Neorhizobium galegae bv. orientalis str. HAMBI 540: one gene and its partner. The protein of the gene in region 2 binds, or shares a complex with, the protein of the main gene of each other region. Links are inferred from orthologs where the notes say so. Each region holds a gene or a part of one and is shown on either strand. Other genes may lie near its edges.

Region 1 (7,328 bases), 870 kb from region 2 along the record:
TTCCATGAAAGCAGCCAGATTTATGGCTGCCAGTTCAAACACCATACGGAACAGGTCAAACGACCGGTCTCGGATGTCCTTGCGGGAAATCCGCGCCGATCGCTAAAGCTGTCGCGAGTTGGCGCGGTGTTTAACGGAATCAGTGCTGAAATGCAACCGCTCCGCCCAAGATTCTTTAACAGATCGATGACGGCTCAAAGAGCCGCCAGGATATTTTCGATATCGGACGTGACTTTGTCCATGTCCGCCATGCCGTCGACAGCCTTGAGTTTGCCCTTGGCATGGTAATAACCGATCAGCGGCGAGGTTTCCTTGTAGTAGACCTCGAGGCGCTTGGTCATGGTCTCGGCATTGTCGTCCGGACGGCGCTTGAAATGCGTCGAACCGCATTTGTCGCAGACGCCTTCCTGGGACGGCTTCTTGTCCGTGTCGTGATAGACCGTGCCACACTGGGCGCAGGAATAACGGCCGGAGACGCGACGCACGAGTTCCTTGTCGTCGACACGCAGTTCGATGACGACCGAAAGATCGAGACCCTTGGCCTTCAGCATCGCCTCGGTCGCGTCCGCCTGCACAAGCGTGCGGGGGAAGCCATCCAGGATGAAGCCATTGGCGCAGTCGGGCTGGTCTATACGCTCGGAAACTATCGCATTGACGATTTCGTCGGAGACAAGGTTGCCGGCGTCCATGACGGCCTTGGCGCGCTTGCCGACTTCCGTCTCGGCGGCCACCGCCGCACGCAGCATGTCGCCCGTGGAGAGCTGCGGGATACCGTGCTTCTCCACGATCCGCTGGGCCTGGGTCCCCTTCCCCGCACCCGGCGGCCCTAAAAGAATCAATCTCATCGTCCCCTCTTTCCTCCGCGCAGTTTCGACTTCTTGATCAGACCCTCATACTGCTGCGCAATGAGGTGCCCCTGAATCTGTGCTACCGTATCGAGGGTTACACTGACAACAATCAAAAGCGAAGTCCCACCAAGGGCTAATGGCACGCCGGTGCGGGCCACCAGGAATTCCGGCAGGATGCAGACGAAGACAAGGTAGACCGCGCCGATGACCGTGATCCGGGTCAGCACGTAATCGATGTATTCGGCGGTGCGCTCGCCAGGACGGATGCCCGGAATGAAGCCGCCATGCTTTTTCAGATTATCGGCGGTGTCCTTCGGATTGAAGACGATCGCCGTGTAGAAGAAGGCAAAGAAGGCGATCAGCAGGCCGTAGAACAGCATGAACAGCGGCTGGCCGTGGCCGAGCGCCGAGATGATCATCGTCGCCCAGCCCGGCAGACCGGAATTGCCGGCAAAGCCCGCGGCAGTCGCCGGCAGAAGCAGCAGCGACGAGGCGAAGATCGCCGGGATGACGCCAGAAGTATTGAGCTTCAGCGGCAGGTGCGACGTATCGCCCTGGAACATGCGGTTACCGACCTGGCGCTTCGGATACTGGATTAGCAGGCGGCGCTGGGCGCGTTCGACGAAGACGATTAGCGCGATAACGCCGATGGCGACGACCAGCACGGTGAGAATCAGTGCGGTCGGCAGCGCGCCGGTGCGGCCAAGCTCCAGCGTGCCGGCAAGCGCCGTCGGCAGGCCGGCGGCAATGCCGGAAAAGATGATCAGCGAAATGCCGTTACCGATGCCGCGCGAGGTGATCTGCTCACCGAGCCACATCAGAAACATGGTGCCGCCGAGCAGCGTCACGACCGTCGAAAGCTTGAAGAACCAGCCCGGATCGACCACCAGGCCCTGGCCGCTTTCGAGGCCGGCCGCGATGCCATAGGCCTGCAGCGTGCCGAGCAGCACCGTTCCGTAGCGTGTATACTGGTTGATGATCTTGCGGCCGGCTTCGCCTTCCTTCTTGAGGTTTTCAAGCGAAGGGACGACCGAGGTCATCAGCTGCACAATGATCGATGCGGAAATATAGGGCATGATGCCGAGCGCGAAGATCGCCATGCGCTCCACTGCACCGCCCGAAAACATGTTGAAAAGTCCGAGGATGCCGCCGGCCTGGCCGCGGAAGGCCTGCGCATAGGCTTCGGGGTTCAAGCCCGGAAGCGGGATATGGGTGCCGAGGCGATACACGAGAAGTGCCGCAAGGGTGAACCAAAGCCGCTTCTTGAGATCCTCCGCCTTGGCGAAGGTCGCAAAATTCAGATTGGAGGCAAGTTGTTCCGCTGCAGAAGCCATGCAATTCTCCGCCCGACCAATTCTCCGGCGGCGGGGGAAATGCCAGGTCCGGAAAGCAGTCTAAAAATTCAGGTTCACAAAAACCGGGCGCGCGAGATTGCCAATGCAATCGGATGCCTCACCCTGTTTTCCGTATGATCCCGGTCAGGCGACCAACAGGATCGCTTCGGGATCGTGAGGCTCACATATGGAGATAAAATCGCCCGGTGTGAAGCACAAACCGGGCGATTTCTAAACGATTTATTCGGCTGCGGCTTCGGCTACGACGAGCAGCTTGATCGAAGCGCCAGCCTTCTCGATCTTTTCGACGGCAGCCTTGGAGGCGCCGGCGACTTCGATCGAAACCTTGGTCGTCAGCTCGCCGTCGGCGAGGAGGCGAACGCCGTCCTTGGGGCGACGGATGACGCCGGCAGCCTTGAGGGCAGCCGCATCGATCGTTGCCTTCGGGTCGAGCTTCTTGGCATCAATCGCGGTCTGGATACGGCCGAGCGAAACGACGGCGTAGTCAGTCTTGAAGATGTTGGTGAAGCCGCGCTTCGGCAGGCGACGATAGATCGGCATCTGGCCGCCTTCGAAGCCCTTGATCGCCACGCCGGAACGGGCCTTCTGACCCTTCACGCCGCGACCGCCGGTCTTGCCCTTGCCCGAACCGATACCGCGACCTACGCGGATACGGTCCTTGGAAGAGCCTTCGTTGTCCTTGATCTCATTCAGTTTCATGGTCAATTCCTCCGTCTCACTTCTCGTCGACGACGCGAACGAGATGCTGGACAGCCCGGATCATGCCACGAACGGAAGGAGTATCTTCCAACGTACGGGTCCGGTGCATCTTGTTGAGGCCGAGACCGATCAGCGTCTGACGCTGTACGGCCGGGCGGCGGATGGGGCTACCGGTCTGCTCGACCGTAACCGTCTTGTTGGCTTCTGCCTGAGTGGCTTTCTTGGCCATTATCGCTCTCCTTATTCTTCCTGCGCATTGCCGGAAGCGGCGCGGCGAGTCTGCAGCGTTGCATACTTGATGCCGCGCTGAGCTGCTACGTCCTTCGGATGCACCTGATGCTTCAGGGCGTCGAACGTTGCGCGAACCATGTTGTACGGGTTCGACGAACCGGTCGACTTGGCGACGACGTCATGGACGCCGAGCGTTTCGAATACGGCGCGCATCGGACCGCCGGCGATGATGCCGGTACCAGCCTTGGCCGAGCGCAGCAGAACCTTGCCGGCGCCGTGACGGCCGTTGACATCGTGATGCAGCGTACGGCCATCACGCAGCGGAACGAAGATCAGATCGCGCTTTGCGCTTTCGGTCGCCTTGCGGATGGCTTCCGGCACTTCGCGTGCCTTGCCATGGCCGAAGCCGACGCGGCCCTTCTGGTCGCCGACGACGACGAGAGCTGCGAAACCAAAACGACGGCCGCCCTTGACGACCTTGGCGACGCGGTTGATCGCGACCAGCTTGTCGACGAATTCGCTATCGCGCTCTTCGCGGCTCTGGCGATCTTCGCGCTGGCCTCTTCTTTCTTGTGCCATTGTTCTTTTCCTTTTTCTTTTCCGGGTGCAATGGGCAATTTCCGGGAGCCAACCATCCCCTGCCCATGAAGGACTAGGATGGAACGACTATGAGTGCGGCGAACCGCATTTCGCCCGCCTCCCCTATTTCAGGGATGCGGGCAAAAATTCTTAGAAGCTCAGGCCGCCTTCGCGGGCAGCTTCGGCCAGGGCCTTGATGCGGCCGTGGTAGATGAAGGCGCCGCGGTCGAACACGACTTCCGTCACGCCGGCCTTGGTGGCGCGTTCTGCAACCAGCTTGCCGACAGCGGCAGCAGCCGCAACGTCAGCACCGGTCTTCAGCGACGTGCGCAGACCAGCATCGAGGGTGGAGGCGGCAGCAAGCGTGCGGCCGGCCACGTCATCGATGACCTGGACATAGATGTTCTTGGACGAACGGTGAACCGATAGACGCGGACGGCCATTTGCGACCTTCTTGATCTGGCGGCGAACACGGCTCGCACGCTTGGTGAGTGCTTCTTTTCTGGTAGCCATGATCCGTCGTCCTTACTTCTTCTTGCCTTCCTTGCGGACGATCCGTTCCTCAGCGTACTTGACGCCTTTGCCCTTGTAAGGCTCTGGACCGCGGTATTCACGGATCTCCGCGGCAACCTGACCGACCTGCTGCTTATTAATGCCGGTGACGATGATTTCCGTCGGCTTCGGCACGGCAATGGTGATGCCTTCCGGGGTCTGATAGACCACGTCGTGGGAAAAACCGAGAGCCAGCTGCAGGTTCTTGCCCTGCAGAGATGCGCGGTAACCAACGCCGTTGATTTCAAGCTTGCGCTCGAAACCGTCCTTCACACCCTTGAAGATGTTTTCGATCATCGTGCGGGACATGCCCCACTTCGAACGAGCATCCTTGCTGTCGTTGACCGGGGTCACCGAGACAGCATTGTTTTCGAGTTCCAGCTTGATTTCGTCGTTTGCGACGAAGAAAAGCTCACCCTTCGGGCCCTTGGCAGTCACTTTCTGGCCATCAACAGTGGCCGTGATCCCTGCAGGAACCTGAACGGGCTTCTTACCGATACGAGACATGTTTCAATCCTGTCTGTTCGCTATGGAGTTCCCCTACCCTGTCTTAGAAGACAGAGCAGAGAACCTCGCCACCAACGTTCTGTTCGCGAGCCTGGTGATCGGCCATCACGCCCTTCGGAGTCGAAAGGATGGTGATGCCGAGGCCGTTCGCGACCTGCGGAATGGACTTTACCGAGACATAGACCCGGCGGCCCGGCTTGGACACGCGGCCGATCTCACGGATCACCGACGCGCCTTCGTAGTACTTGAGTTCGATTTCGATCTCGGCCTTGCCGTTACCGAAGTCGATTTCCGAATAACCGCGGATATAGCCTTCAGCCTGCAGGACGTCGAGAACGCGTGCACGCAGCTTGGAAGCAGGCGTGGAAACGGTCGACTTGCGGCGGGCTGCGCCGTTGCGGATACGGGTGAGCATATCGCCCAAGGGATCAGTCATGGTCATCTAACGATCTCCTTACCAGCTCGACTTGACGATGCCCGGCACCTTGCCGAGATTGCCGAGCTCACGAAGCGCGATACGCGACATCCTGAGCTTGCGATAGAAAGCGCGCGGGCGACCGGTGACTTCGCAACGGTTGCGGATACGCGTCTTCGAGCCATCGCGCGGCAGAGAAGCGAGCTTCAGAGTTGCCTTGAACCGTTCTTCGATCGAAAGTTCCTGGTTCATGATGGTTGCCTTCAGGGTCGCACGCTTGGCGGCCTGGTTGGCAACTGTCTTGCGGCGGCGCTTGTTCTTTTCAACTGCGCTGGTTTTCGCCATATGGGAGTTCCTTCTAAACGCTCGTCGTTACGGTTACTGGCGGAACGGGAAGTTGAACTCTTTCAAGAGAGCCCGTGCTTCGTCGTCCTTGGTAGCCGTCGTGCAAACGATGATGTCCATGCCCCACATCTGATCAACCTTGTCGTAGTTGATCTCTGGGAACACAATGTGTTCCTTGATGCCCATGGCGAAGTTGCCACGGCCGTCAAAGCTTTTCGGGTTCAGGCCACGAAAGTCGCGAACGCGCGGGAGCGCGATGTTGATCAGACGGTCCAGGAATTCGTACATGCGGGCGCCGCGAAGCGTGACCTTGGCACCGATCGGCATGAATTCGCGAACCTTGAAGCCCGCGATGGAATTCCGTGCCTTGGTGATGATCGGCTTCTGGCCTGCGATAGCGGCCAGGTCGGCAGCAGCCACGGAAGGCTTCTTCGAGTCAGCCGTCGCTTCGCCAACACCCATGTTGATGACGATCTTGTCCAGCTTGGGGATCATCATGTCGTTTGCGAAGGAGAACTGCTCCTTCAGCGCGGCGCGGATACGGGAATTGTATTCCACCTTGAGCCGCGGCTCATATTTTGCCTCAGCCATCGATCACATCTCCCGTACGCTTGGCTACACGCACCTTCTTGCCGTCGACGACGGAGAAGCCAACGCGGGTCGGCTTGCCGTCTTTCGCGACGATCGCGATGTTCGACAGGTGAATGGACGCTTCCTTGTTGATGATGCCGGCTTCCTGCGTCTGAGACTGACGCTGGTGGCGCTTCACCATGTTGATGCCACGCACGACGGCGCGGTCTTCCTTCGGCATAACCTGAAGGACTTCGCCGGAGCGACCCTTGTCCTTGCCGGCGAGTACGACGACGCTGTCGCCCTTCTTGATCTTGTTCATCGCATGAGCTCCTTACAGTACTTCCGGAGCCAGCGAGATGATCTTCATATGGTTCTTGGCGCGAAGTTCGCGCGGAACCGGTCCGAAGATACGGGTGCCGATCGGCTCTTTCTTGTTGTCGATGAGGACCGCTGCGTTGTTGTCGAAGCGGATGACGCTGCCGTCCGGACGACGGATGTCCTTGGCGGTACGCACAACAACCGCCTTCATCACGTCACCCTTCTTGACGCGGCCGCGCGGGATGGCTTCCTTGATCGAAACGACAATGATGTCGCCGATGGAAGCGTACTTGCGCTTGGAGCCGCCCAGCACCTTGATGCACATGACACGACGTGCGCCGGAATTATCCGCCACGTCGAGGTTTGTTTGCATCTGAATCATGTCAGGTCGCCTTTTTCTAATGACCGAAACGACCGGGCGTCAAAGACGCCCCGTTTCGGCTTATGGACAGAATCTCATTGTGCGCGGGTGGGTCTTGCCAAGGTGGTTTCCTTAAAAGGACCTTCCCTGCGCTCAAAGCAAAAGAACGCTCGTTTCCGAGCGTCCTGCGCCAGTGGGGTGCTTCTTACAGGATTCTGCGCCGGGCGCAAGGCCCAGACGCGGATCCGAAGCAAATTAAGCCTGGGCGGAAATGACCGTCCAGGTCTTGTCCTTGGAGATCGGCGCGCATTCCTCGATGGAAACGACGTCACCTACCTTGTACTGGTTGTTCTCGTCATGCGCCTTGTACTTCTTGGAACGGCGGACCGTCTTCTGAAGCAGCGGATGCGCGAAGCGGCGCTCGACCCGGACAACAACGGTCTTCTCGTTCTTGTCGGAAACTACGACGCCCTGCAGAATGCGTTTCGGCATATTATTTTTCCTTAGGCCTTGGCTTCTGCCGCCTTCTGGCGGGCAATGGTTTT
Region 2 (11,580 bases):
GGTAGTGGTGCGACGAGATCGAGTGCTTGAGATAGGCCTCGCCGTCGAGCATGCTTTCGAGCATCGGTCGGAGATGAGGATCGGTGACGGCCACCGGCAGGTTGCGGCCGATCGCGACCGCTTTGGCGAGCTGCGCGAACGGACCGGCGAGCCTGACGTCCGGCATCACCAGCACGGAGGGGAGGCGGGCTTCGCGCATGCTGAGCGCGTCGAAAAGATTGTCGATCGTCTCGGCTGAATCTTCCGCGTCGACGAGCGGCGTGCCGATCGGTCCGAAGGGGTTGGCCCAGGCGCGGATGATCGAGGCGCCGACGGAAAAGCCCGGCTTTTCGACCGTGAACGGCATCAGCAGCCGCATGCGGCTGCGCGCACCGATCTCGTCGCGGATCAGCGCCAGGCGCACCTGCTTGTCCTCGACCCTCGGCATGGCGGGGGCGAGCAGCCGGGCCGAAAAGAAGATGTTCGGCTCCAGCGCGCGGTTGGAGAGGAATTCGAGCTCTTCCTGCAGGTCGTAACCGAAGGCGGCGGGATAGAGGCAGAGTTCGCGACCGGGCCGGCCGACCTGGAGATGGGTATCTGCATCCGGTCGCTCGGCGCGGAACGCCTGAACCATGCTCATCCGGCCGCCGCCATTGCCTTCGAATTCGCTGCTGAACGGAGGTTGCGCCATGATCAGGAAGCCTTTGAAGGAGCAGAGGGCGTCGGATCGGCAAAGGCGAAGAGCACGATGCCGAGCGTGCGCCGGACTGCGATATGCAACAGGATCGCCTCGATCATCATCGCCGACGCCGTCGCCATGGCGGCACCCGTCAGGCCGAAGCGGGGGATCAGCGCGATATTGAGGCCGATGCTCGCCAAAAGCGTCACGCCGTAGAGCAGCACGCAGAGTTTCTGGCGGCCGGCCATGCTGAGCAGGACCTCGCCTGGCCCCACCATCGATTTGGCGAGGATGCCGCAAAACAGGATTGCCATCAGCCAGTAGCCGGCCGTGAACGCGCTGCCGAACAGCGACAGAAGCAGTTCGCCGGAAGCGAGCGCCATAAGCCCGACGGCAAGCGACGGCCAGAAACTCCAGCGCGCGGTCTGGCCGGCAAAGGCGGCCAGCGCCGTCATGTCCTCCTCCGCCATGATCGCGGAAAAGCGGGGGCCGGCGGCAGCCTTGATCGAGAAGTAGACGAATTGGACGAGCACGATCGTTTTTGCCGCGGCATAATAGATGCCGACCTGGTCCGGCGGCAGGTAAAGGCCGACAACGACGACGTCCGCATTGGTCAGCAGGAAGCCGATGCCGTCGACAAGGAAGAGCGGCAGCGAATAGCGGAACCAGGCGCCCATTTCGAACTGCATCGGGCCAGGGCCGTAAAGCCGGCGCAGGCGCAGCGTCAGGCGCAGAAGCTGCGAGAGCGTCGTGACATAGGTTGCCGCAAGGGCTGCCTGCATGGCGGTGACGGCCGTGTGGTCGGCGCCGAACCAGAGTGCGGCCAGCATGAACACGAGGATCAGGGTCGGGCGGATCAGGTAGGTGGGGCTCAGCGCCGTCACCGTCCAACCGTTCGAGCGCGCGGTGCCGTCGAGCACGTCGCCGAGCGCGATCATCGGTATGGTGAAGAAGGCGAGCGACACCGGCACGAGGTAATAGGCCTCGACCGTGTGGCCGTAGGCATGCAGGAACAGGAAACCGAGGCCGGCCACCGTGCTTGCCGAGATGAGCGCCACCAGGCGGACGGCGAGATTGAGCCCGCGCACCGTCGCCACCTCGTCGCGCGCCTTGTGCTGGTGCAGGAAGCGGATGACGGAGGTGTGGAAGCCGAGGCAGGAGAGATTGCCGGCGAGCACGACCAGAACCCAGACGAAAGCGAAGATGCCGTATTCGAACTCGCCCATCAGCCGGGCGAGCACGATTTGCGATACGAAGGCGATGGCGGCGCTGAAGACGCGGATCACGAAGGCAATCAGGGCACGGCGCTGGGCGCGGGCCGTCTCGTCGTCGTCGGTGAGGATCGATTCGAGCTTGCGGGTCAGCGGTGCCAGCCGGGTCCTCAGACCAGGCGGAAGCAATCTTTCCGCTGTTTCGATAACCGCCATGATGGGCACGCAATACTCGTAACGACGACGGGAACAATGGGCAAAAGTGTTGCCACAGCAGGGTTAAGAAAGGGTTCGCCCAGGCGTCGATGGCTTCACGAACTGTGAACTTCAAGGCTCCCTGGAAGAACGGGTCAAAAGGTTGCGGACGGCCGGAACAACCTGGTGAACGGCGGCAATGGCGAGTGCGACGGCAATCATCCCCACGGCAATTGCGAAGGTGAACGACATGCCGGCGGCCACGGCTTGCGGAGGTGCCGTCGCGACATCGCCCGTTCCCGAGGCCATTGCGAACACCGCGCCCATCAGCGAAGCGCCGGTGATGAGGCCGAGATTGCGCGACAGATTAAGCAGGCCGGAAACGACGCCGCGCTGCTGTGCACCGACGTCCACCATGACCGCGGTGTTGTTGGCTGCCTGGAACAGTTGATAACCGGGCGTCAGTACCGCGATGGCAGCGACGTAGCCGCCAATGCCGAACGTTTCGGGAAGCAGGGTGAGGGCAAACGAGCCGGCCAGCATTCCCACGAGACCGATGACGACCGCAGTCCCCGCGCCCAGGCGGTCCACCAGCCGGCCGGCCGGTACGCCGCTGAATGTGGAAACAATCGGGCCGATCGACATGACGAGCCCGACGAAAGCCGCGTCGAGGCCGAGCGAACGCGAAAGATAGAACGGCCCGACCACCAGCGTCGACATCATCACCGCCGAGACAAGCGCGCTGGTTATCAATCCCATGCTCAAGGCTGGATTGCGCAACATCGATAGTCGGATCAGGGGCGACGCCGCTCTCGCTTCGACAAGAACAAACAGGCCGGCTCCGACGGCAGCCAATAGTAGCAGAGCGGCGTTGACTGGACCAGGACTGCCTCGGCCGACCGTCATGGCGAGTGCATAGGCTGCAAGCGTCAGGGCAAGCAGCAGCGTGCCAGAGACGTCGAAGCCGGGTCTTTGGTCCGGTCTTTCTCGGCGAAGATCGTCAGGCAGGTAACGAAAGGCAAGCAGGAGCGCCAGCAGGCCCAACGGCACGTTGATCAGGAAGATCGCCCGCCAGCCGGCGCCGGCGATCAGCAGGCCGCCCAGGGAAGGGCCGAGCGCGGTGCCGATTGCCGACATGGTGCCGAGCAATCCCATGGCCGCGCCGGTGCGTGTCTTTGGAAATAGGTCAGCGACAAAAGCCATGGTGAGCGCCATCATGGCGGCGGCTCCGAGACCTTGTGCTGCTCTTGCAGCGATCAGGATACCCAGCGTCGGAGCAATCCCGCAGGCGATCGAGGCTACCGTGAAAAGGGCAATCCCGGCGAGCAGGAGCCGCCGGCGCCCCGAAATGTCGCCAAGCCGCCCGACGCTGACGATCAGTGTGGTGATTGCGAGAAGATAGGCAAGAACCACCCATTGGACTTGCTGGAAGGAGGCGTCGAATGCCTGCGCCAATGTCGGCAGGCCGACATTGGCGATGCTGGTGCCGAGCGAAGAGAGCAACATCGAGAGCGAAAGAGCGGCGAGCGCCCCACCGAAGGCACCCGCGCGTTCTGCCGGTTGCGTAACCGGATCGTGGGCGGCAGAGGTCATCGTTTTTCGCCCTCCGCCGGTTTCGGGGCCGGTTTCGCGAGGTTGCTGACGATCCGGCGCGCCAGCGGCGCGACAACCAGTACGACCGGAAAAGCGATGATCCAGGAGGGGAGCCATGCTCCCATCCAGATCCCGAAGAAGCCGTCGATCAGCCCCGCGCTGCGGAGCGTGGAAACGCCGGAGATAAGCAGGGACATCATGCAGGAAAGAACAAGGCCGAAAATGACGGGTATCAGTCGTGCGGGTATCATGGGGGAACCTCCAGAAACTGCTGCCCGATGGCTATCTCACGGTCAGGTATGGCGGAAGGCGCATCGTTTGCATCAATTCAATGCATCGGACGCCATCTCATATAGAAGAGCCTGTGTTATGCTGCGCGCATGTCCAGACCCGATCTCAACCTGCTTTTCACCCTCGACGTCCTTTTGGCTGAAGGCAGCGTGGCACGGGCGGCCAAACGGCTACGGCTCAGCCAGTCGGCCATGAGCCGGGCCTTGGCGCGATTGCGTGAGACGACGGGTGATCCGTTGCTGGTGAGGGCCGGCCGAAGTCTCGTGCCAACGCCTCGGGCGATCGAACTGCGCGAACGGGTCGGCGGCCTCGTGCAGGATGCGGAAGCGGTCTTGCGGCCGATCGAGATGCTCGATCTCGGTAAGCTCGTCCGGACATTCACGCTGCGCACCAACGAGGGTTTCGTCGAGAATTTCGGGCCTGGCCTCATCGCTCGTGTCAGCGCGCAGGCGCCCGGCGTGCGGCTGCGTTTCATCCGCAAGCCGGACAAGGACAGCACCTCGCTTCGCGACGGAAGCGTCGATCTGGAAACCGGGGTCGTCGGCACGACGATCGGTCCGGAAGTGCGGGCCCAGGCGCTGTTCCGGGACCGTTTCATCGGCGTCGTGCGCAGCGGGCACCCGCTGGCCGAAGGCGAGATATCGGCTCGGCGATACGCGGCGGGCGATCATATCCTAGTTTCGCGACGGGGGCTCGAAAAGGGGGCGATCGACGAGGCGCTCGCTGCGTCGGGGCTGGAACGGCGGATCGTGACGATCGTCGACGGTTTTGCCACTGCGCTGGTTCTCGCCCAGTCTTCGGATCTGATAGCCAGCATTCCCGAGCGGCACAGCGGCAACCTGCGCGCCGGAATGTTCAGTTTCGCCCTGCCGGTTCCGGTGCCCGAGATCACCGTGTCATTGCTCTGGCATCCGCGCCTGGATGCCGATCCGGCTCACCGGTGGCTGCGGACATCTGTCCGCGAAGTCTGCGCCGGGTCTCCAGCCGAAGGCTGACCTTCCATTCCGGAGGGCGGAAACGACAACGCCGCCCGGCAAGGGCGGCGTTGAAAGGATGGGGTTTTCGCAGAAGCCTCAGGCCTGTTCGAAGGCGCCGTGGCAATGCTTGTATTTCTTGCCGGATCCACAGGGGCAGGCCTCGTTGCGGCCGATCTTGCCCCAGGTGGAGGGATCTTCCGGACGGCGGTCTGCCGGTGCGGCGATGAAGTTCTCGCTGTCGAAGCCGGTGACCTGGTTGAGGCCGGTCGTCGGATCGACATGCTGTTCGTCGTAGATCGCCGGCGGCTGCGGCGGCTCGGGGTTCTGCACCAGCTCGACGCGCATCAGCTGGGAGGTGACCGCCTCGCGCAGGTTGGCAAGCAGCGCCTGGAACAGCTCGAAGGCTTCCGCCTTGTATTCCTGCAGCGGATCACGCTGGGCGTAGCCGCGGAAGCCGATGACCGAGCGCAGGTGGTCGAGATTGACGATATGCTCGCGCCACAGGTGGTCGAGCGTCTGGAGCAGCACGGAGCGCTCCACATAGGTCATGATATCGGCGCCGAAACGCTCCTTGCGCTCGGCCGCGGCCTTGTCGGCAGCCTCGGTGATACGTTCGCGGATATCGGTCTCGCCGATGCCGTCTTCCTTGACCCAGTCTTCGATCGGCAGGTCGAGGTTCAGCATCCGGCCGACGTCTTCGCGAAGGCCTGCGGCATTCCATTGTTCGGCATAGGCGCGTTCGGGAATGTGCTTGGCGACCAGAACCTCGATCACCTCGTTGCGCATGTCCTCGACGGTCTCGGATACGTCTTCCGAATCCATCATCTCGATGCGCTGTTCGAAGATCACCTTGCGCTGGTCGTTGGTGACGTCGTCGTATTTCAGAAGGTTCTTGCGGATGTCGAAGTTGCGGGCTTCGACCTTCTTCTGGGCGCGTTCGAGCGCCTTGTTGATCCACGGATGGACGATTGCTTCGCCTTCCTTGAGGCCGAGCTTCTGCAGCATGCTGTCCATGCGGTCGGAGCCGAAGATGCGCATTAGGTCGTCCTGGAGGGACAGGTAGAATTTCGAACGGCCCGGGTCGCCCTGACGGCCGGAGCGGCCGCGCAGCTGGTTGTCGATGCGGCGGCTTTCGTGGCGCTCGGTGGCGATCACGTAAAGACCGCCGGCGGCAAGCGCCTTCTCCTTGAGCTGCCTGACTTCTTCGCGGCTTGCCGCTTCCAGCGCATCGCGCTCCGGACCCGGCTCCATGCCTTCGAGCTCGCGTTCGAGGCGCATGTCGATATTGCCGCCGAGCTGGATGTCGGTGCCGCGGCCGGCCATGTTGGTGGCGATCGTGACGGCGCCCGGCACACCGGCCTGCGACACGATATAGGCTTCCTGCTCGTGGTAACGGGCGTTCAGGACCTGGAAATTATTGAAGCCCGACTGGCGCAGCATGGTCGCCAGCAGTTCGGATTTTTCGATCGACGTGGTGCCGACCAGGACCGGTTGGCCGCGTTCATGGGCTTGTTTGATCTCTTCGATGATCGCCTTGAACTTTTCGTCGAAGGTCCGGTAGACCTCGTCGTCCTCATCGATACGCTGGATCGGCAGGTTGGTCGGCACTTCGACCACTTCGAGCTTGTAGATATTGCCGAATTCTTCCGCTTCCGTCTGGGCCGTACCGGTCATGCCGGCGAGCTTTCCGTACATGCGGAAATAGTTCTGGAAGGTGATCGAGGAGAGCGTCTGGTTCTCCGGCTGGATCTGCACCTTTTCCTTGGCTTCGAGCGCCTGGTGCTGGCCTTCCGAATAACGGCGGCCGGGCATCATGCGGCCCGTGAATTCGTCGATGATGACGATCTCGTCGTTGCGGACGATGTAGTCCTTGTCGCGGGTGAAGAGCTTGTGGGCCTTCAGCGCGTTGTTGATGTGGTGGACGATCGCGACGTTCTCGACGTCGTAGAGGGATTCGCCCTTCAGTAGGCCCGCCTGACGCAGCAGGTTCTCGAGCTTTTCGGTGCCGACCTCGGAGAAGTTGGCGGAGCGCTGCTTCTCGTCGATCTCGTAGTCTTCCGGCACCAGCGCCGGGATGAAGGCGTCGATCGTGTTGTAGAGTTCCGAACGGTCGTCGAGCGGGCCGGAGATGATCAGCGGCGTGCGCGCCTCGTCGACCAGGATCGAGTCCACTTCGTCGACGATCGCGTAATTGTGGCCGCGCTGGACCATCTGGCTACGCTCGTACTTCATGTTATCGCGCAGATAATCGAAGCCGAGTTCGTTATTGGTGGCGTAGGTGATGTCGCAGGCATAATTGGCATGACGCTCTTCGTCGCTGAGGCCATGGACGATGACGCCGGTGGTCAAGCCCAGGAAGCCGTAGAGCTTGCCCATCGTATGGGCGTCACGCTGGGCGAGGTAGTCGTTGACGGTGACCACATGCACGCCCTTGCCGGCGAGCGCGTTCAGGTAGACCGCCAGCGTCGCCACCAGCGTCTTGCCTTCGCCGGTCTTCATCTCGGCAATCGCGCCATCGTGAAGGATCATGCCGCCGGTCAGCTGCACGTCGAACGGGCGCATGCCGAGCACGCGGCGGGAGGCCTCGCGCACCACGGCGAAGGCCGGGATCATGAGGTCGTCGAGCGTCTTGCCTTCGGAGAGCAGTTTCCTGAACTCGACCGTCTGGGCCGCAAGCTGTTCATCGGAGAGAGCCTTGGTCTTCTCCTCGATAGCATTGATGGCGTCGACAGTCGGCTGGTAGCCGCGCACGCGACGATCGTTAGCCGAACCGAACAATTTGCGGGCGATGCCGCCAAGGCTGACCATACGAATGGTCCTTTCTGAAATCTGTCCCATGGGGGCGCGGGACCGGTCGAACCATCGGTTTCTGATACCGATAAAATGACCTGTCACGCCCGGAAACTCTGCTGGACGCGAAGTTGCGTGACAGATAAGAGGGGGGTCGAATGATGTCAACGGTGGCGGCCGATACAGAATGGCCACAATCCGGTGTTTGTGAAGGTTTTCTGGCCGGAATCAGACGTTCTGAAACCGGTATCCTTAATCGAAAGGTCTTTATCGATGTTGCGCCACAAGTTTCTCATGACGGCCGCGCTGGCCGCCGCGATCCTCTGCCAGGCTCCCGCCTTTGCCGCGGAGGATCCGGTCGTTGCCAAGGTCGGCGACCTCGAAATTCACCAGTCGGAACTGGAGATTGCGGTCCAGAACCTGGACCCGCAGCTTGCCCAGCTTCCGGACGACCAGAAGAAGGTTGCAGCCCTTTCCGGCGCCATCGATGTCAAGCTGCTCGCCAAGGGCGCTCTCGCCGAAGGCATCAAGGACACCCCGGACTTCAAGAAGCGGATGGACTATATCGCCGACCGCGAGCTGCATAACGCCTATTTCCGCAAGCATGTGATCGACGCCACCACCCCGGCAGAGGTCAAGGCCCGTTACGACAAGGAAATCGCTTCCCTGCCGAAGCAGGAAGAAGTGCATGCCCGCCACATCCTCGTAAAGACCGAGGACGAGGCCAAGGCGATCATCGCCGATCTCGACAAGGGCAAGGATTTCGCCGCGATCGCCAAGGAAAAGTCCCAGGATTCCAACAAGGATGAAGGCGGCGATCTCGGCTGGTTCGGCCGCGGCCGCATGGTTCCGGAATTCGAGGAAGTCGCTTTCGCGCTGAAGAAGGGCGAATATTCCAAGACGCCGGTCAAGTCGCAGTTCGGCTATCACGTCATCAAGCTGGAAGACACGCGAGATGCTCCGGCGCCGGCTTTCGATCAGGTCGAGGACCAGGTCAAGCAGCTGGTAATGCGCGACAAATATGTGGCTCTCATCACCAAGGCCAAGAGCGAGCAGAAGATCGACATCAAGGACGCGGCCCTCAAGAAGGGTTATGACGACGTCAGCAAGATGCAGGACGGCAACGTCCCTGCCCAGCAGTAATCATTTTGACGACGGGCCCGGATCTTCCGGGCCCTTTTCCTATTTGAGCCAGGTAGTTTTCCGATGTCCGATTCCGTTTCGCCGCTCGCTCCGAAATCCTATCCCGACATGCCGGCGATCCGCGGCGTGCGGATGGCGACTGCCGCCGCCGGGATCAAGTACAAGAACCGCACCGACGTGCTGCTGATGGTGTTCGACAAGCCCGCGACCGTCGCCGGCGTCTTCACCCGCTCCAAGTGCCCCTCGGCGCCGGTCGATTTCTGCCGCGCCAATCTGTCGCACGGGGTGGCGCGCGCCGTGGTCGTCAATTCCGGCAATGCCAACGCCTTTACCGGCGTCAGGGGCAAGGCTGCGACTGAACTCACCGCCAAGTCGGCCTCCGAGGCGGTCGGCTGCGGCAAGAACGAGGTCTATCTGGCTTCGACCGGGGTGATCGGCGAACCGCTCGACGCGACGAAATTCGCAGGCGTGCTCGGCGACATGAACAGCGGCGCCACCGGCGATTTCTGGCTGGAGGCGGCACGAGCAATCATGACCACCGACACCTATCCGAAGGTCGCGACCCGCACCGCCGAGATCGGCGGCGTCAATGTGACGATCAACGGCATCTCCAAGGGCGCCGGCATGATCGCCCCCGACATGGCGACCATGCTGTCCTTCGTGGCGACCGATGCCGACATCGCGTCGCCGGCACTGCAGAGCCTGCTGTCCGCCGGCGTCGGCCCAAGCTTCAACTCGGTCACCGTCGACAGCGATACCTCGACCTCCGATACGCTGATGCTGTTTGCCACTGGTGCCGCCGCCGAAGATGGCCAGGCCCGCATCGAGACCGCCGACGATCCGCGTCTCGCAAGCTTCCGCGCCGCGCTCAATGACCTGCTCAAGGATCTGGCCCTGCAGGTCGTCCGCGACGGCGAAGGTGCGCGCAAGATGGTCGAGATCACCGTCACTGGCGCCGAAAGCGATGCCGCGGCAAAGGTGATCGCGCTGTCGATCGCCAACTCGCCGCTGGTCAAGACCGCGATCGCCGGCGAAGATGCCAATTGGGGGCGGATCGTCATGGCCGTCGGCAAGTCGGGCGAAATGGCCGACCGCGACCGGCTGGCGATCTGGTTCGGCGACGTGCGCGTCGCCGTCGATGGTGAGCGCGATCCGGCCTATTCCGAAGCAGCGACCACCGCCGTCATGAAGGAACAGGACATTCCGGTGAAGGTCGATATCGGTCTCGGCAGCGGCCGTGCGACCGTCTGGACCTGCGACCTCACCAAGGAATATGTTGCCATCAACGGCGACTACCGGAGCTGACAGGAATTGAACGAAGCATCATCTCCTCAGAACGATCTGCCATTGGTCCGGCGGCTCGAAGCCGTCGGCTTTCGAGCCTGGCCGGCGGCGTCCGTCGTGTATGACGGCAGCTGGCAGGTACGGCTGACCGGCGGTCATCCTTCCAAGCGTTTGAACTGCATCGTGCCGCTCGACCCGTCGGATCATCGCGACATGGCGACGCGGCTCGAGAAGGCGCGCAAGCGGTTCGAGGACTATGGCCGGCCGCTGGTCGTCAGGGAGACGCCGCTTGCCCCTCCGAAGCTCATCGACCACCTCAACGCCGCCGGCTGGCGGGCGTTCGAGACCGTCGACGTCCTGACCGTCAACCTCACCGAACTGGAACTGCCGGACACGCTCGATCACCTGCCGAGCCACGATATCGGCCGGTTCTGCGATGCGAGCCTTGCCATTGACGGCGAGGATGCCGCGCTGAAGCCGGCGCTTGCGGAGATCCTGAGCTCGATCAAGCCGACATCCGGCTTCTTCATCAAGGAGAACCCGCAGGAAGGGGCCGCGGCCGTGGCGCTCTGCGTGCAGGACAACGATCTGGCCGGCATCATCTCTTTTGCTGTCGCGAAGGCACATCGGCGCGAGGGTCTCGGCACCGAGATCCTGTCCTCGGCACTGCGCTGGGCCCGGATCAGCGGTGCTCGGTCGGCCTGGCTGCAGGTGGTCTCGACCAACGAACCGGCGCTGGCGCTCTATCGGAGGTTCGGCTTCCGCAAGGCCTACGAATATCGCTACTGGCGGCAGGAAAGCCGGGCATGAGCGACAACCCCCGCAAGATCCTGCTCGTCGCCGCCTGCGCGCTGATCGATACCGACGGCCGCATCCTTCTGGCGCAACGGCCGGAAGGCAAGTCGCTGGCCGGCCTCTGGGAGTTTCCCGGCGGCAAGGTCGAGCCGGGTGAAACACCGGAGGAGACGCTGGTGCGCGAGCTCGAGGAAGAGCTCGGCATCCAGACCAAGATTCCGTGCCTTGCGCCGCTCACCTTCGCCAGCCACACCTACGAGACCTTCCACCTGCTGATGCCGCTCTATATCTGCCGTCGCTTCGAAGGCATTCCGACGGGGCGGGAAGGGCAGGCGATCAAATGGGTGCGGCCGAACGCGCTGCGGGACTACCCGATGCCGCCGGCCGACGAGCCGCTGATCCCGATCCTGCAGGATCTCCTCTGATCGATAAAATTAGAGCCGCCGAATTCATACGGCGTTAAGGGATCGTTTAGCCGATTGTGGCACCTTCAAGGCTTATCCGGTAACGCGTTGATGAGGCTTTAGAAGGCATGGACGAGGAATTCTGGAAAACTGTGCGGGTCCGTCAGCGGACGACGCATGGCTCCGGCAAAACCGGCGCGCTGAATATCGCACTCCTGTTCGGGACGGCCGCGATCGCT

Evidence for each region.
Region 1: the proteins of secA (region 2) and secY are in contact, whole or in part, in a crystal structure (PDB 3DIN), measured with the Thermotoga maritima proteins. The link is inferred for Neorhizobium galegae bv. orientalis str. HAMBI 540 from one-to-one orthologs. Residues at the interface, in WP_004082002.1 of Thermotoga maritima: Glu261, Ala262, Arg263, Lys300, Ala301, Arg302, Thr303, Ile304, Ile305, Leu323, Tyr324, Asp325, Pro326, Val329, Ser330, Tyr333, Ile336, Lys340, Phe345, Val349, Glu363, Phe364, Tyr374, Ser375, Gly376, Gly377, Glu393, Ile395, Thr482, Ser483; in WP_004081795.1 of Thermotoga maritima: Glu108, Gly109, Glu110, Glu111, Ala236, Glu237, Arg238, Arg239, Ile240, Thr241, Ile242, Gln243, Tyr244, Ala245, Arg246, Arg247, Val248, Thr249, Gly250, Arg251, Arg252, Val253, Tyr254, Gly256, Ala257, Ser258, Thr259, Tyr260, Leu261, Pro262.

The regions. Positions count from the first base shown.
Region 1 is NZ_HG938353.1:1,271,176-1,278,503, reverse strand. Bases 13-2,984 are described here. They hold secY (preprotein translocase subunit SecY), read right to left. Parts: upstream 2,183-2,984; coding sequence 842-2,182; downstream 13-841. Other genes in these bases: rpmD (50S ribosomal protein L30), read right to left, coding at 2,919-2,984; rplO (50S ribosomal protein L15), read right to left, coding at 2,423-2,902; RG540_RS06545 (adenylate kinase), read right to left, coding at 195-845. Outside these bases: more of rpmD, read right to left, coding at 2,985-3,131; rpsE (30S ribosomal protein S5), read right to left, coding at 3,143-3,712; rplR (50S ribosomal protein L18), read right to left, coding at 3,863-4,225; rplF (50S ribosomal protein L6), read right to left, coding at 4,238-4,771; rpsH (30S ribosomal protein S8), read right to left, coding at 4,815-5,213; rpsN (30S ribosomal protein S14), read right to left, coding at 5,226-5,531; rplE (50S ribosomal protein L5), read right to left, coding at 5,565-6,122; rplX (50S ribosomal protein L24), read right to left, coding at 6,115-6,423; rplN (50S ribosomal protein L14), read right to left, coding at 6,436-6,804; rpsQ (30S ribosomal protein S17), read right to left, coding at 7,039-7,275; rpmC (50S ribosomal protein L29), read right to left, coding at 7,287-7,328. UniProt on the Escherichia coli protein: The central subunit of the protein translocation channel SecYEG. Consists of two halves formed by TMs 1-5 and 6-10.
Region 2 is NZ_HG938353.1:398,737-410,316, forward strand. The notes cover bases 4,822-8,089. They hold secA (preprotein translocase subunit SecA), read right to left. Parts: upstream 7,734-8,089; coding sequence 5,022-7,733; downstream 4,822-5,021. Other genes in these bases: RG540_RS01915 (LysR family transcriptional regulator), read left to right, coding at 4,822-4,943; RG540_RS01925 (peptidylprolyl isomerase), read left to right, coding at 7,989-8,089. Outside these bases: RG540_RS01895 (GNAT family N-acetyltransferase), read right to left, coding at 1-619; RG540_RS01900 (lipopolysaccharide biosynthesis protein), read right to left, coding at 673-2,094; RG540_RS01905 (MFS transporter), read right to left, coding at 2,197-3,657; RG540_RS01910 (DUF2798 domain-containing protein), read right to left, coding at 3,654-3,908; more of RG540_RS01915, read left to right, coding at 4,038-4,821; more of RG540_RS01925, read left to right, coding at 8,090-8,858; bifunctional glutamate N-acetyltransferase/amino-acid acetyltransferase ArgJ, read left to right, coding at 8,922-10,163; 8-oxo-dGTP diphosphatase MutT, read left to right, coding at 10,949-11,362; RG540_RS01945 (hypothetical protein), read left to right, coding at 11,470-11,580. UniProt on the Escherichia coli protein: Required for protein export, interacts with the SecYEG preprotein conducting channel.